2 regions of the Streptomyces rectiverticillatus genome follow, and region 1 is predicted to be linked to the other one. Evidence: riboswitches for the same ligand, from Rfam matches in the RefSeq annotation. Region 1 holds a riboswitch; the other holds the start of a gene.

Region 1 (7,414 bases):
CCGTCGGCGGCCTGCTCGTCAGTGTGGCTGACGATGAACCGGGTGCCGGTGAGGACGAGGACGGTGACGTGGCGGCGCACCTCGTTGGAGTCGAACGTCGTCTCCTGGTGCACCAGGTACGACGCGACCGGCTCCCCGCCCACGGCGGCCTCCACCGCCTCGGCCACGAGGGCCGGGTAGTAGCCACTGCGCTCGATCGCCGCGCGCAGCCCTTGGGTCGTCGTACCGGTCTTCGCCATAAGCCCATCCTAAGGGGCCCACGGGCCCCAACCGCCCGATGCGCCCACGCCGGCCTCTCCGAGGCCGGCCGGGTGGGACCGGGGTCACACCCACGCCGCGGCGCCCACCGCCGGACCGGTTCGTGCACCCCACTCACCCGCCTCGGTGCCCTGGACCTCGCCCCCGCGACGCAGCCCGGCGGTGCCGGACCCTGCGGGGCAGGAACCCGTACGTGCCTGAGACCGGGGACGGGCGGCAGCAGCAACGGCAAGCATCACCACCCGGGCATCCCACTCCGCCGCGCACGGCGACAAACCCCCACGGCGGCAACCGGCGGCGCCGGACCAACCACAACCCACACCGGGAAAGCCCGCCACAGGCAGATCGGCACCGCCGCACCGGTTCGTCGTGGCCCGGCACCGCGGCAGCGGACAGGGTCCCCGCACCGGGGAACGGCGGCAGCAGCAACGGCAAGCATCACCACCCAGGCATCCCACTCCGCCGCGACGGCGACAAACCCCCACGGCGGCAACCGGCGGCGCCGGACCAACCACAACCCACACCGGGAAAGCCCGCCGCAGGCGGACCGGCACCGCCGGGCACCGCCGTCGCCGCTGAGCACCGTTGCCCGGGTGCAGCCCGGTGGTCTGTTGGCGTCAGACCACCGGCAGGCTGCGCGGGCCCAGGTCCGTGCGGGCCGGGGCCGGGGCCAGGCGGATGGTGGCGCCCAGGACGTGCACTCCCCGGGGCGCGACGATCACCGGCTCCAGGTCGGCGCCGACGACCTCGGGGTGGTCGTCGACCAGCCGGGAGACGCGCAGCAGCAGCTCCTCCAGGGCCCTGGTGTCGACGGGCGTCGTACCGCGCCAGCCGAAGAGCAGCGGGGCGGTGCGGATGGAGCGGATCTGCTCGGCGGCGTCACGGTCGGTGACGGGGACGAGCCGGTGGGCCGTGTCGCCGAGGAGCAGGGAGGGCGCCCCGGCCAGCCCGAAGGACAGGACTGCCCCCGCCGCCGGGTCGATCGCCGCCCGTACGACGGTGTCGACCCCGCGCGGCGCCATGGACTGGACGACGAGCCGGGTCTCCTCGGGCTTGCCGAGGAGCTCGGTCAACTCGGCGTACGCGCGCCGCAGTTCCGCTTCTCCGCCCAGGTCGAGCCGGACGCCGCCGAGGTCGGCGCGGTGGCGCAGGTGCGGGGCGGTGGGCTTGAGGGCGACGGGGAAGCCGAGCCGCTGCGCGGCACGCACCGCGCCGTCGGGGTCCGGCGCCGGCAGCGCGGGCAGCACGGCGATCCCGTACCGGGCGAGGAGCCGCTGGGTGTCGGGAGCGGAGAGGGTCACCGCCCGCGGGCCCTCGGGCGGCGGCGCCAGGCCGGCCCCGTGGGCCTCCAGCAGCACGCCGATGTCGGCGGCGGCCCCGGCCTCGTCGATGTCGTCGTACTCGGGCACGCGCCCCGGCTCGGCCGCGTGCCGCCGCCAGCGTGCGTACCGCGCGGCCTCGGCGAGCGCCCGGACGGCCCGCTCGGCGGCGGGGTAGGCGGGTATCCGCACGGCCGGCGCAGCGCCCTCCGTGCCCCCGGCGCCCTCGCCCGCCGGCTCCGCGAGCGCCGGCTCCGCGAGCGCCTCGGCGAGCCCCGGGATCTCCAGGTGCACGACGGTCACCGGCTTGGCGGCCGGCGAGGCCGCGACCGCCTCGCGCAGCGCCCCCGCGAGGTCCGCCGCGGAGGCGTCCCCCACCCACGGGATGGCGGTGACGACGACGGCGTCGCACTCCTCGTCGGCCAGGACACCGGCCAGCGCCCTGCGGAAGTCGGCGGGCTGGGCGGCGGTGGTGAGGTCGTACGGGGGCTGGGGGCGCAGGCCGTCCGTGAGGCAGGCGTCGTAGGTGAGCAGGGCGAGGGACTCGGAGTTGCCGAGGATGGCGACGCGCGGCCCGGCGGGCAGCGGCTGGGAGGCGAGGAGCAGCCCGGTGTCGGCGAGCTCGGTGACCGTGTCGACGCGGATGACGCCGGCCTGCCGGAGCAGGTCGGAGACGGTGGCGTCGGGGATGCGGGTGGTGGGCACGGCGTGCCCGGTGGGCGCGGCCCCGCCGTGGCGTGCGCCTTTGACGACGACGACGGGCTTGCGGGCGGCGGTGCGCCGCGCGAGGCGGGTGAACTTGCGGGGGTTGCCGATGGACTCCAGGTACATGAGTACGAGGTCGGTGTCCGGGTCGTCGTGCCAGTACTGGAGGAAGTCGTTGCCGGAGACGTCCGCGCGGTTGCCGGCGGAGACGAAGGTGGAGATGCCGACGAGCCCGGCGGCGCGCCGGTGGAGCCCGGAGAGCAGGGCGATGCCGATGGCCCCGGACTGGCTGAAGAGCCCTATGCGGCCGGCGGCGGGCAGCTCGGGCGACAGGGAGGCGTTGAGGCGGACGCCGCCTGCGGTGTTGATGAGGCCGAAGGCGTTGGGCCCGATGATGCGCATCCCGTAGGAGCGGGCCTGGCGCACGAGCTCGCGCTGGCGCTCGCGCCCGTCGGCACCGCTCTCGCCGTACCCGGCGGAGAGGACGACGAGGCCCTGGACGCCGTGCTCGCCGCATTCGGCGACGACGGAGGGCACCTCACCGGCGGGCACGGCCACGACGGCGAGGTCGACGGGCCCGGCGATGCCGAGGACGGAGCGGTGGGCCGGCACACCCTCGGGGTCGAGCCGCGTGGTGCCCTCGGGGAAGGCGTGGTTGACGGCGTGGACCTGCCCGGTGAAGCCGCCGGCCAGCAGGTTGCGCAGCACGGCCCGCCCCATGCCGCCCGGCGTGCGGCCGGTGCCGATGACGGCCACGGAGCCGGGGGCGAGCAGCCGCTGCACCGAGCGGGCCTCGGCGCGCTGCTCGCGGGCCCGCTGGACGGCGAGGGAGCGGTCGGTGGGCTCCAGATCCAGTTCGAGGCGGACGACGCCGTCCTCGAAGCTGCGCTTCTGGGTGTAGCCCGCATCCGTGAACACCTTGATCATCTTGGTGTTGGCGGGCAGCACCTCGGCGCTGAAGCGCCGGATCGCGCGCTCGCGGGCCACGGCGGCGATGTGCTCCAGGAGGGCGGAGGCGACGCCGCGGCCCTGGTGGGCGTCCTGCACGAGGAAGGCGACCTCGGCCTCGTCGGCGGGCTCGGAGGCCGGCATGCCGCGGCCGTCGATGCGGTCGTAGCGGACGGTGGCGATGAACTCGCCGCCGACGGTGGCGGCGAGGCCGACCCGGTCGACGTAGTCGTGATGGGTGAAGCGGTGCACGTCCCGGTCGGAGAGGCGGGGATAGGGGGCGAAGAAGCGGTAGTACTTCGACTCGTCCGAGACCTGCTCGTAGAAGCTCACCAGGCGCTGGGCGTCGCCGGGGGTGATGGGGCGCAGGTGCGCGGTGCCGCCGTCGCGCAGCACGACGTCGGCTTCCCAGTGGGTGGGGTACGCGTACTCGGGCCCGGACTGCGCCGGCGTCGTCTGCATGGGGCCAGCGTAAGGCCGGGCACGGACATCGGGAGCGCTGCGCCGGAGCACTCCGGGCACCGTGAGACACTGGTCTAGACAACTCCTACGACTTGAAGGGCAACACCATGGCTGAGCGCCGCGTCAACGTCGGCTGGACCGAGGGCCTGCACGCCCGTCCCGCGTCGATCTTCGTCCGTGCGGCGACCGCCGCCGGCGTCCCCGTGACGATCGCCAAGGCCGACGGCAACCCGGTCAACGCCGGCTCCATGCTGGCCGTGCTGGGCCTGGGCGCCCAGGGTGGCGAGGAGATCGTCCTTTCCAGCGACGCCGAGGGCGCCGAGGCCGCTCTGGACCGTCTGGCGAAGCTGGTCGCCGAGGGTCTCGAGGAGCTCCCGGAGACCGTCTGATTCGACGGAAATCGCGTGCGGCGGGGCCGCGGCGGCCGATTGAGGGCCGCCGCGGCCCCGCTGTCGTTTTCCCGTCCGCACCCCGCGCACCCCATTCACACCCCCGCGTGCGCCCGCGTGAAATCCATGGCATTCCAGCGGTAACAGCCGGGTATTCCTTCGGCGGAAGTTCGGCCGGAGATGGTTCCTGCGGTAACACGGGACGTAAATAGGCCCGAGCCCCGGGAACGAGGTCAAGAGCCGGAGATCACCGTTCGCGCGGCCGGACCCGCATTCCGCACGCGGGCCGCCGGCACGGTGCGGCGCAGCCGGAATTCCCCCGGCGAGCGGTCCGTGCGGGCCGCCGCGATGGCCCGGGCCCGCTCCGCGTCGCCGCGGGCGACGGCGTCCACGAGGGCGCCGAGCACCTCCCAGGTGTCGACGGGCCGCGCGGGCGGCTCCGCCGCGTACACCCATGAGATCTTGAGCCGGAGCTGGGTGAGCAGGCCCGCCAGGCTCGGGCTGCCGGACGCCTGGGCGAGGGTCTCGTCGAACCAGTCCCCGAGCGGCCGCAGCTCGCCCGTACGCCCGCCCCGGGCGCGCTCCTGGCCGAGCCGGACCAGACCGCGCAGCACCTTCAGGTGCGCCTCCGTACGGCGCTGTGCGGCGCGCGCGGCGCCCAGCGGCTCCAGCAGGGCGCGGACCTCCAGCAGATCGGCGGCCTCCTGCTCGGTCGGCTCCGCGACGCAGGCGCCCGCGTGCCGCCGGGTGGTCACGAACCCCTCCGAGGCGAGGGTGCGCAGCGCCTCGCGCACGGGCACGCGCGAAACGCCGTAGCGGCGCGCGAGGACTTCTTCGGTGAGCCTGCTGCCGGGCGGAAACGTGCCGGAAACAATGTCGTCACGGATCGCCGTGCACACGGCGTGCGCGGAAATGCGACGGCCGCTCTGATTCGCTGTGCCATCACCGTTCACGTAGGGCCCCGCATGGGTGAACCTCCGCATAACCCCCGCGAAACGCGGCCGATTGACGCCTGTTCAGCGACTCTATTGCAGCCGTCCGCGATTTCCGACGGCGCACGTGAAGTCATCGATATGTTTTGGCCAACACGAGGATACGACGAAGGCCCCGGCCGGTGGGCCGGGGCCTTCGTCAGGCGAATGTGCCGCGCGGGGGCGCGGGCGGGTGCGTCAGAGGGAGACGCCGTGCTCGCTGAGGTAGGCGACCGGGTCGATGTCGGTGCCGTACGTGGCGCCGGTGCGGGCCTCGAAGTGCAGGTGCGGGCCGGTGACGTTGCCCGTGGCACCGGAGAGGCCGATCTGCTGGCCGGCGGTGACCGACTGGCCGACGCTGACGTCGATGGACGACAGGTGGCCGTACTGCGTGTAGGTGCCGTCGTTGTGCTTGATGACGACGTTGTTGCCGTAGGCGCCGCCCCAGCCGGCCTCGACGATGGTGCCCGCGCCCACGGCCTGGATCGAGGTGCCGGTCGCGGCGTGCATGTCGATGCCGGTGTGGCTGCCGGAGGACCACAGGCCGCTGGAGGCCTTGTAGGACGTGGAGACGTACGAGCCGGCGATCGGCGAGACGAAGGTGTTCAGGCGCTTGCGCTCCTGCTCGCGGGCGACGCGCTCGGCCTCCTTGCGCTCGGCCTCGGCCTTGCGCTTGGCCTCGTCCGCGGCCTTCTTGACGTCGGCGGCCTGCTGCTTGGCGGCGGTCTCGGCCTCGTGGACGGCGGTGGTCTCGGCCGCGGCGCTGCTCTGGACCTGGGCCTGCTCGCCGATGCGGCCGGCCGTGTCCTCGCCGATGACGACGGCCTGGGTCAGGCCGGTGTCCTCGGTGGGACGGTGGGCCTCGTCGGGCGAGGCGGCCAGCGCCGGGGCGGCGAAGCCCGCGACGACACCGGTGGCGGCGAGGGTGGCTATGCCCGCCGCGTTCGCGCTGACGCGAACGGCGCGGCTCGGCTTGCGGTGCTTCCCGGTGGCACGAGTGAACGCCATTGGTGAGGCTGGTCCTTTCCTTCCCTCTCGCCTACCGGGTTAGCTGACGGGTTCGGAGCAGGAAGGTCTCCTACGGATCCCTCCGGAAAGGGGCCCGATTCACCCCAGGGACACTTGGGTCCCCGGCTCCCCTGGCTCGCGCCGTACGGGGACTCGGCGATGTCTGCCCGGGCCGCGGATGCGGCGCACATCTGACGGACAGACGCTTCGACGCTAGACGCCGCCACTTTCGATCGGCAAACAGAAGCCCCATTTTGTGGCCCACGCCACAACGCAGACGTGCAACCACTCCGCTAAATCGGACATTTGGCAGGCACACGCGCCTCAGGGGCGCGCGTGCCTGCCGGTTGACGGACCGACCGGTGCGGCCGGCCCGCCGGGGGGCTTCAGCCCGTGATCACGGTCACTTCCCCGATGCCGAGGGCACGGACGGGCTCCTCGATCTGCGCGGCGTCACCGACGAGCACCGTCACCAGGCGGTCGACCGGGAAGGCGCTCACCACGGCGGCGGTGGCCTCCACCGTGCCCGTCGCGGCCAGGCGCTCGTACAGGCGCGCCTGGAAGTCGTCCGGCAGGTGCTGCTCGACCTGGTCGGCGAGGGTGCCCGCGACGGCCGCCGCCGTCTCGTACTTCAGCGGGGCGACGCCGACCAGATTCTGCACGGCGGAGTCGCGCTCCTCGTCCGTCAGGCCCCCGGCGGCGAGGGTGCGCAGGACGGTCCACAGGTCCTCCAGCGCGGGGCCGGTGGAGGCGGTGTCCACCGAGCCGCTGATGGCGAGCATGGCCGCGCCGGTGCCCTCCGGGGTGGACAGCAGCACCTGGCCGAAGGCCCGCACGCCGTAGGTGTAGCCCTTCTCCTCGCGCAGGACGCGGTCCAGGCGGGAGGTGAGGGTGCCGCCCAGGCAGTACGTGCCGACGCTCTGGGCGGGCCAGACCTGGCCGTGCCGGTCGGCGCCGATGCGGCCGATGAGGAGCTGCGTCTGGACCGCGCCGGGGCGGTCCACGATGACGACGCGGCCGGTGTCGTCCGCGGTGACCGGCTTGAGCGGGTACGGCTCGGCCGGGGAGCCCGTCCAGGCGCCGAGGGAGTCGGCGAGGGCCGCGTCGAGGTCGACCCCGGTGAAGTCGCCGACGACCACGGCGGTCGTGGTGGCGGGGCGCACATGGGCCTCGTAGAAGGCCCGCACGGAGGCGGCGTCGATGCGGGCGACGGTCTCCTCGGTGCCCTGGCGCGGGCGGGACATCCGCGAGCCGGCCGGGAAGAGCTCCTTGGAGAGCGCCATGGCGGCCCGGCGGGCGGGGTTGGCCAGCTCGTGCGGGATCTCGTCCAGGCGGTTGCCCACCAGCCGCTCGA
Region 2 (7,414 bases), 2.1 Mb from region 1:
GGAGATAGACATGGCTACTGGCACCGTGAAGTGGTTCAACTCGGAAAAGGGCTTCGGCTTCATCGAGCAGGACGGCGGCGGCCCCGACGTCTTCGCCCACTACTCGAACATCGCCTCCAACGGCTTCCGTGAGCTGTTCGAGGGCCAGAAGGTTTCCTTCGACGTCACGCAGGGCCAGAAGGGCCTGCAGGCCGAGAACATCGTCGCTGCCTGACGATGATGCCCGCCCGGTCCGTCTGACGGCGGTCCCGGGCTCCGCATGAAGCACCAGGCAATGGGGCCCGCACCTCGGGGTGCGGGCCCCATTGCTGCCCCTGCGCCGGCCGGCGCCCGTATGCCGGCCGTCGTCCCGCACCAGCGCGCCCAGGCTTTTCCGCCGTCCGACCGTTCTCGTTCCGGACGGTCTCGCGATGCGAAGTCTCCCTTTCGGGCGTGCCACCCCCATTGAGGGAAGGTCCCACCCGTATGACTCGCTCCGCCCGCCCCGCCCGCCCCCGCGGCCCCCAGCAGAACCGTGGTGCCCAGCAGAACCGCAGCTCCCAGCAGGGCGGCCGCGTCGGCGCCCAGTCGTCGCGCCGCAAGCCCGCCGCCGCCCCCCAGGGCGACTTCGAGACCCCGGTCAGCACCACCCCGGCGCTGCCGCCGGTGGCGTCCTTCGCCGACCTGGACATGCCCGCCGGTCTGCTCTCCACGCTGACCCGCGAGGGCGTCACCGAGCCGTTCCCGATCCAGGCCGCGACGCTGCCGAACTCGCTCACCGGCCGTGACGTCCTCGGCCGCGGCCGCACCGGCTCCGGCAAGACCCTCGCGTTCGGCCTGGCCCTGCTGGCCCGTACGGCCGGCCGCCGCGCCGAGCCCGGCCGCCCGCTCGCCCTCGTGCTCGTCCCCACCCGCGAGCTCGCGCAGCAGGTCACCGACTCGCTCGCCCCGTACGCCACCGCCGTGAACCTGCGGACGGCCACGGTCGTCGGCGGCATGTCCATCGGCCGGCAGGCCCAGACGCTCGCGCGCGGCGCCGAGGTGCTCGTCGCCACCCCCGGGCGGCTCGCGGACCTCATCCAGCGCGGTGACTGCAAGCTCGGCGACGTGCGGATCACGGTCCTGGACGAGGCCGACCAGATGGCCGACATGGGCTTCCTGCCGCAGGTCACCAAGCTGCTGGACCAGGTCGACCCCGAGGGGCAGCGGATGCTGTTCTCCGCGACCCTCGACCGCAACGTCGACCGGCTCGTCCGCCGCTTCCTCTCCGACCCGGTGACGCACTCCGTCGACGCGTCGGTGGGCGCGGTCGTCACGATGGACCACCACCTGCTGCACGTCACCGAGACGGACAAGAAGGACACGGTCACCCGGATCGCCGCCCGCGACGGCCGCGTGATCATGTTCGTGGACACCAAGCGCGGTGCCGACCGCCTGGTGAAGAAGCTGCTGTCCGAGGGCGTGCGCGCCGCCGCCCTGCACGGCGGCAAGAGCCAGCCGCAGCGCAACCGCACCCTGGACCTCTTCCGCACCCAGGAAGTCACCGCGCTGATCGCCACGAACGTGGCCGCGCGCGGCATCCACATCGACGGCCTCGACCTCGTCGTGAACGTCGACCCGCCCATGGACCACAAGGACTACCTGCACCGCGGCGGCCGTACGGCCCGCGCGGGCGAGTCCGGCACGGTCGTCACGCTCGTGCTGCCGGAGCAGCGCCGCGAGATGAGCCGGATGATGGTCACGGCCAAGATCTCCCCGAACGTCGTCACGGTCGGCCCGAAGGACGAGGAGCTCGTCCGCATCACGGGCGCCCAGGAGCCCAGCGGCGTGCCGGTGGTCATCGCGCCGCCGGTGCCGGCCCAGTCGACGCCGCGGAAGCGGTCGGGCGGGGGCGGCGCGAGCGCCGGGTCCGCCGGTGGGGCTGCGGCTGCTGCCGGGTCGCGCGGCTCCCGGGGCACCCGTGGCTCGCGCGGCGGGCGTGGCGGTCGTGGCCGGGTGCGTACGGAGATGTCTTCCGGGGCGTCGTCGTCTTCGTCGTCTTCTTCGTCGTCCTCTGCGTCTTACGGTTCGGGCGGTTCGGGTGGCTCGGGCCGGGGTGCCGGGCGGGCGTCCGGTGGCGCTTCCGGTGCGGCTTCCGGCCGGGGTGCCGGCAGGAGCGGTGCCGGCCGGGGCGCCGGGGGCGCACGGGAGCGCCGCTCCTCGTAAGGCCCTTGCTTCACCTCCTCCGGGGCTTACCTCCCCGGTTGGCCCAGCACCGTTCGCCTGCCGACCTCCCGCCCGGAAGGGTGGGAGGTCGTGACGTGCGGGACTGCCGGTCAGGAGAGAGTGCGGTGGGCAAGCGAGAGAGCCGTTCTGCCCGCCGTGCTGCCGGGGGCGCCGCCGGGGGCATGGGTAGTGGCAGTGGCAGTGGCAGTGGCAGTGGCGCGGGCGGTGGCGCGTCCAGCGGCACCAGTAGGCGCAGCACGTTCCGCCGTACGGCGCGCCCGGCCGTGCGCCGGGCCGTCCGCAGGCTCCCGGCCGTTCTGATCGTCGGCGCCGTACTCTTCGACCTCGGGGCGCCCGCGCACTACACGTGCGCCCCCTTCCTCTCCGCCGCGCCCCTCGTCGCGGCGCCGCTGCACACCCTCCGCGTCACGGTCACGGCCGCCCTGGCCGCCGTGGCGGTCGCGGTCGGCCTCGTGTTCTACCACCGGCCGTCCGACACCGGTGAGGCGCTGGCCGAGATCGCGACCATCGGTGCGGTCTCCCTGGTCGCGCTCGGCATCAACCGCATCGCCCGTCGCAGCGATCAGCAGCTCGCCTCCGCCCGGGGCATCGCGGAGGCGGCCCAGCGCGCCGTCCTGCCCGCGCCCCCGTCCCGGATCGGCGGCCTCCGCGTGGCCGCGCGCTACGTCGCCGCCCAGGCGGACGCCCGGATCGGCGGCGATCTGTACGCGGTCCAGGACACCCCGTACGGCGTACGCGTCATCGTCGGCGACGTCCGCGGCAAGGGCCTGGGTGCGGTCGAGGCAGTCGCCGTGGTGATCGGCGCCTTCCGGGAGGCGGCCGAGCAGGAGCCCACGCTGGAGGGGCTCGCGGGACGGCTGGAGCACGCGCTCCAGCGGGAGGGCGCGCGGCGGGCGAACCTGCGCGCCGACGCCGTGGACCGGTCCGAGGGTTTCACCACGGCCGTACTGGCGGAGCTGCCGCCGGGGGAGCCCGTCTTCCGGCTGCTGAACCGCGGCCACCCCTCACCGCTCCTGCTGCACGCGGACGGCCGCATCGGCGTGGCCGACCCCGCCGTCCCCGCGCTGCCGCTCGGTCTGGGCGAGCTGGGGGTGTGGCCGGACCGGGCGGAGGAGCGGGAGTTCCCCGCGGGGTCGATGCTGCTGCTGATGACGGACGGGGTGACCGAGGCGAGGGACGCCGGCGGTACGTTCTACGATCTCCGGGCCGGGCTGACGGGCTGCCGGTTCAAGAACCCGGAGGCGCTGCTGGACGCCCTGGTCGCGGACGTCGCGCGCCATTCGGAGGGTCAGGCCGCGGACGACATGGCGCTGTTGGCGATCCGGCGCGGCGAGCGGATCGAACAGCATTTCGTAGAAAGTATCGACAGGTTCCGCGGGCGCACATCCCGTGAAGACGTGCCCGAGGGCATCGGTGGATTCGGGCGTTCGGCTTGGAATCCACCCGGCACGTCTATTAACGTTCGATAACGGAGCGCGGTTGTCGCAACGCCGCAAGAGGCGATGCGCCGTGCGCCGTCGCCGAATCCCGCGGGCACAGCACCACCTGATACGCCGGCAAGTTCTGGGAACCGGGGAACCACCACCCTGGGGTGAATCGGGCCGCGCGCGGCCCGTAGGAGACCTTCCTGCTCCGAACCCGTCAGCTAACCCGGTAGGCGAGAAGGAAGGAAAGGAGTGCCTCCGTGGCATCCAACGAGCCTGCCGCGTACGACCCGCCGCTGGTCCCGGCGTACGTACCCCCGTACGACCCGGAGCCCGAGCCCGAGCCCCGGCCGGGGCTGCGGTACGAGACGGGGACCGCGTACGACCCCGAGCCGTCGTCCACCCCCACCTCCTACCGGCCGTCCGTCTACAACGCCTTCGGCACGGGCCGCGGCCGCCACCGCGTCGTGAAGCAGCGCGGCGGCACGATGGCCCGCAGCGGCGCGGTGCTCGGTGTGGGCGTCATCGCGGCGGTCGGCGCGGGCGGCATGGCGCACGCCCAGGACCGCCCGGCGACGTCCATATCCATGCCCGACCTGGCCCAGCTGCCGGGAGTGGGCTCGTTCTTCGCGGGGAGCGCGGCGGGCTCGGTCGATTCCGCCGCCGACGCCGAATTCGCCGGTGAGGAAAGCGCATCGGCCGCAGTGCAGATGGCCGAGAGCGCGGCGACGGCGGGTGAGGCGCTCCGGGCGAGAATCCTGGAGCAGGCCGACCACCAGCAGGGCGTGGCCGTGGCCGAGGCGCAGGCGGCGCAGGTGAGGCAGGCCGCGGAGACGCAGAAGAAGGCGGCGGAGCGGAAGGCGGCGGAGGCGGAGAAGGAGCGGGAGGGGGCCGAGGCGCCCGAGACGTCCGAGGAGCCGCAGGCGCGGGCGGCGGCACCGAAGCAGCAGCAGACGGCGAAGCAAGAGGCACCGCAGCACCAGACGGCGAAGAAGCAGACGCCGAAGAAGCAGACGCCGAAGAAGCAGCGATCCGCTCAGGCTGCCACTCCCGCTCAGGCTCCCGCTCCCGCCCCGGCGGCTCGCCACTCCACCTCCGGCGCGTTCAAGCTCCCCCTCGCCTCGTACACCCTGACGGCCGGCTTCGGCCAGGCGGGGAACATGTGGTCCGCGAACCACACGGGGGAGGACTTCGCAGCCCCGACCGGCACGCCGGTGAGGGCGGTCGGCGGCGGCAAGATCGTTCAAGCCGGCTGGGCGGGGGCGTACGGCTATCGCATCGTCCTGAGGCTCGACGACGGTACGGAGCTGTGGTTCTGCCACCTGTCGTCGATGGTCGTCACGTCGGGGAAGGTCGCTCCGGGCCAGGTCATAGGTCGTGTCGGTGCGACGGGCAACGTCACCGGCCCGCACCTGCACCTGGAGGTGCGGCCGGGCGGGGGCGCGCCGATCGACCCGCTGGGGTGGCTGAGGAACAGGGGCCTGCAGCCGTAGCGGGCGCGGGACCGGCGGGCGGCGTACCGCAGGGGGTGGCGAGGAGCGGAAATGGAATACCCACTCCCGCAAGGACGCTGAAGTGATGCATGGCTGACATTCACAAGAAGATCGGCAACCTCTCCGTCCACCCGCTGGCCCTCGGCGGCAACGTCTTCGGATGGACCGCGGACGAGGCGGAATCCTTCGCCGTCCTCGACGCGTACGCGGCGGCGGGCGGCAATTTCATCGACACCGCCGACGTCTATTCGGCCTGGGTCCCGGGCAACGAGGGCGGCGAGTCGGAAACCGTCATCGGCAATTGGTTCGCTTCGCGCGGCAACCGTGCCGACATCGTCCTCGCCACGAAGGTCGGCGCGGGCGTCCCGGAGCCGCGGGGCCTGCGCGCATCGGTGATCAAGGCGGGCGTGGAGGAATCCCTCCGCCGCCTGCGTACCGACTACATCGACCTCTACTACACGCACTACGACGACCCGTCGGTGCCGGTGGAGGAGTTCATCACCGCTCTCGACGCGCTGGTGAAGGAGGGCAAGGTCCGCGAGATCGCGGCCTCGAACATCACGCCGGAGCGCCTGCAGGAGTCGCTGGAGTTCTCGGAGACGACCGGCCTGGCGAAGTACGTGGCGATTCAGCCCCACTACAACCTGGTCTCGCGCGACACCTACGAGGGCGACCTGGCGGCCGTGGCGGAGAAGCACGGCCTGGCAGCCGTCCCGTACTACGCCCTGGCCTCGGGTTTCCTCACCGGCAAGTACCGCCCGGGCAAGACGGTGGACAGCGCACGCGCGGGGAAGGCCGGCGAGTATCTCGCCTCCGAGCGCGGGCAGCGCGTCCTGACGGCCCTGGACGAGGTGGCAGCGGCCCACGGGGCCGAGCTCGCCACGGTCGCCCTGGCCTGGCTCGCGGCCCGGCCCACCGTGGCGACCCCCTTGGCCAGCGCCCGCACGGTGCAGCAGCTCAAGCCGCTGCTGGCGGTGGCGGACCTGAAGCTGACGGACGCGGAACTGAAGCGCCTGACGGAGGCATCGGCGTAGGCAGCGAGGCAGGGCTTCGGGCGGAAGAACCCCGCCCGAAGCCCTGCCCTGCCCATCAAGCCCGGCTCTCGGCCACCCAAGAGGCCAGGGCCACGGCCCCGGCCACCCCGAACACGGCCGGCCAGGCCCCGACCTTCTTGGCCAGCGGATGCGACCCGGCGAACGCGGCAACGTACAGCCCGGTCAGCGCAGCAGCCTTGGGCGCCCCGACCTTCCCGGCCCACTGCCGAGCAGCCACACCACCGGCCACAGCCAGCGCCACCCCACCGAGCGGCCGCTTCTTCGTCCACCGAGCAACGCCATACCCACCGACAAGCCCACCAGCAGCAACAACAGCCGTAGGAACCTGAGCCATCCCGCACCTCCGCATCAAAGGACAACGACCTCCCCCAAAGCTAACTTCATGGGGCGGCGTGGGCGGAGCGCGGGGCGTAGCCGCGTGGTTGCGCTTCCGCGTACGGCCGGGCGCCCCCGCTTACGGGCCGGGCGTCGCCATGAGCAGTGTCGGCACCATCAGCGGCGCTGCGGCTGAAACGGTCTGAGGCAGGGGTACCCAGGTGAGCCCGGTCATGCGCGGACAGTCGCAGTCCAGGTCGCCGTCGATCCCCAGCCGGGGCTCTCCGTCAGTGACCCGGACGCTGTAACAGGCGGTCCAGCCCGATGGATACGGCACGTCGTAGAGGAATTCCGCCGACAGGGGGTGCAGCCCGACCTCTTCGCGCACTTCTCGCATCGCAGCCTGTTCTGCACTCTCATCGGGCGCGATGCCCCCGCCGGGCAACGTCCAGTACTCCTGTCCGTCATGGCGCCCGGTGGGCCCGATGCCTCGTTCCTTGACCATCAGCAGCTTGCCGTCGCGGATGATGACAGCAGCTGCGCGTTTCCTGTCCGACACAGCTCGATCATGCCGGTCGGCATCCCGCACAGCCACTGCTTTGCGGCGCGGTGGCCGGGATGCCGCCGCCACCGCAAGCACCGGCACCCGGGCCGCGAGAGGCGGCCTGAAACAGGCTTCAGGTACGGCGATGCATGGGGGAGGGCACCATCATCAACAGGCGGCAACTGGCCGCGGTGATGGCCGACTGCGACTGAACGGAGGCGTCGGTCCGTTGAGCGTCCGGCTGAAAACCGGACGGGTGGTTCTGCAGCAAGGAGTCGGTCCCTTGCCATCCGTTGATGGGTAGGAAGGGATACGCAGGGATGGGTAAGCAGAACGGGAACGAGTGCTGGGACCCGCAAGAGAATCAGGGCACTCCCA

What was found. A riboswitch is a leader RNA that binds a small molecule or an ion and turns the genes downstream of it on or off. The one in region 1 is predicted to bind cyclic di-AMP.
Region 2: it holds a riboswitch for cyclic di-AMP, as region 1 does, so the genes downstream of both, FGW37_RS14955 (M23 family metallopeptidase) here and FGW37_RS24310 (M23 family metallopeptidase) in region 1, are expected to answer to the same signal.

What each region holds. Positions count from the first base shown of each region.
Region 1 is NZ_CP040752.1:5,543,852-5,551,265, reverse strand. Features, by position in the region: gene FGW37_RS24330 (DUF5998 family protein) at 1-239, opposite strand, end outside; gene FGW37_RS24325 (bifunctional acetate--CoA ligase family protein/GNAT family N-acetyltransferase) at 876-3,692, opposite strand; gene FGW37_RS24320 (HPr family phosphocarrier protein) at 3,800-4,081, shown strand; gene FGW37_RS24315 (GntR family transcriptional regulator) at 4,315-4,980, opposite strand; gene FGW37_RS24310 (M23 family metallopeptidase) at 5,251-6,060, opposite strand; cyclic di-AMP (ydaO/yuaA leader) riboswitch at 6,074-6,229, opposite strand; gene FGW37_RS24305 (M16 family metallopeptidase) at 6,447-7,414, opposite strand, start outside.
Region 2 is NZ_CP040752.1:3,480,108-3,487,521, reverse strand. Features, by position in the region: gene FGW37_RS14970 (cold-shock protein) at 11-214, shown strand; gene FGW37_RS14965 (DEAD/DEAH box helicase) at 466-2,184, shown strand; gene FGW37_RS14960 (PP2C family protein-serine/threonine phosphatase) at 2,367-3,674, shown strand; cyclic di-AMP (ydaO/yuaA leader) riboswitch at 3,747-3,880, shown strand; gene FGW37_RS14955 (M23 family metallopeptidase) at 3,890-5,122, shown strand; gene FGW37_RS14950 (aldo/keto reductase) at 5,212-6,156, shown strand; gene FGW37_RS14945 (hypothetical protein) at 6,212-6,511, opposite strand; gene FGW37_RS14940 (NUDIX hydrolase) at 6,632-7,051, opposite strand.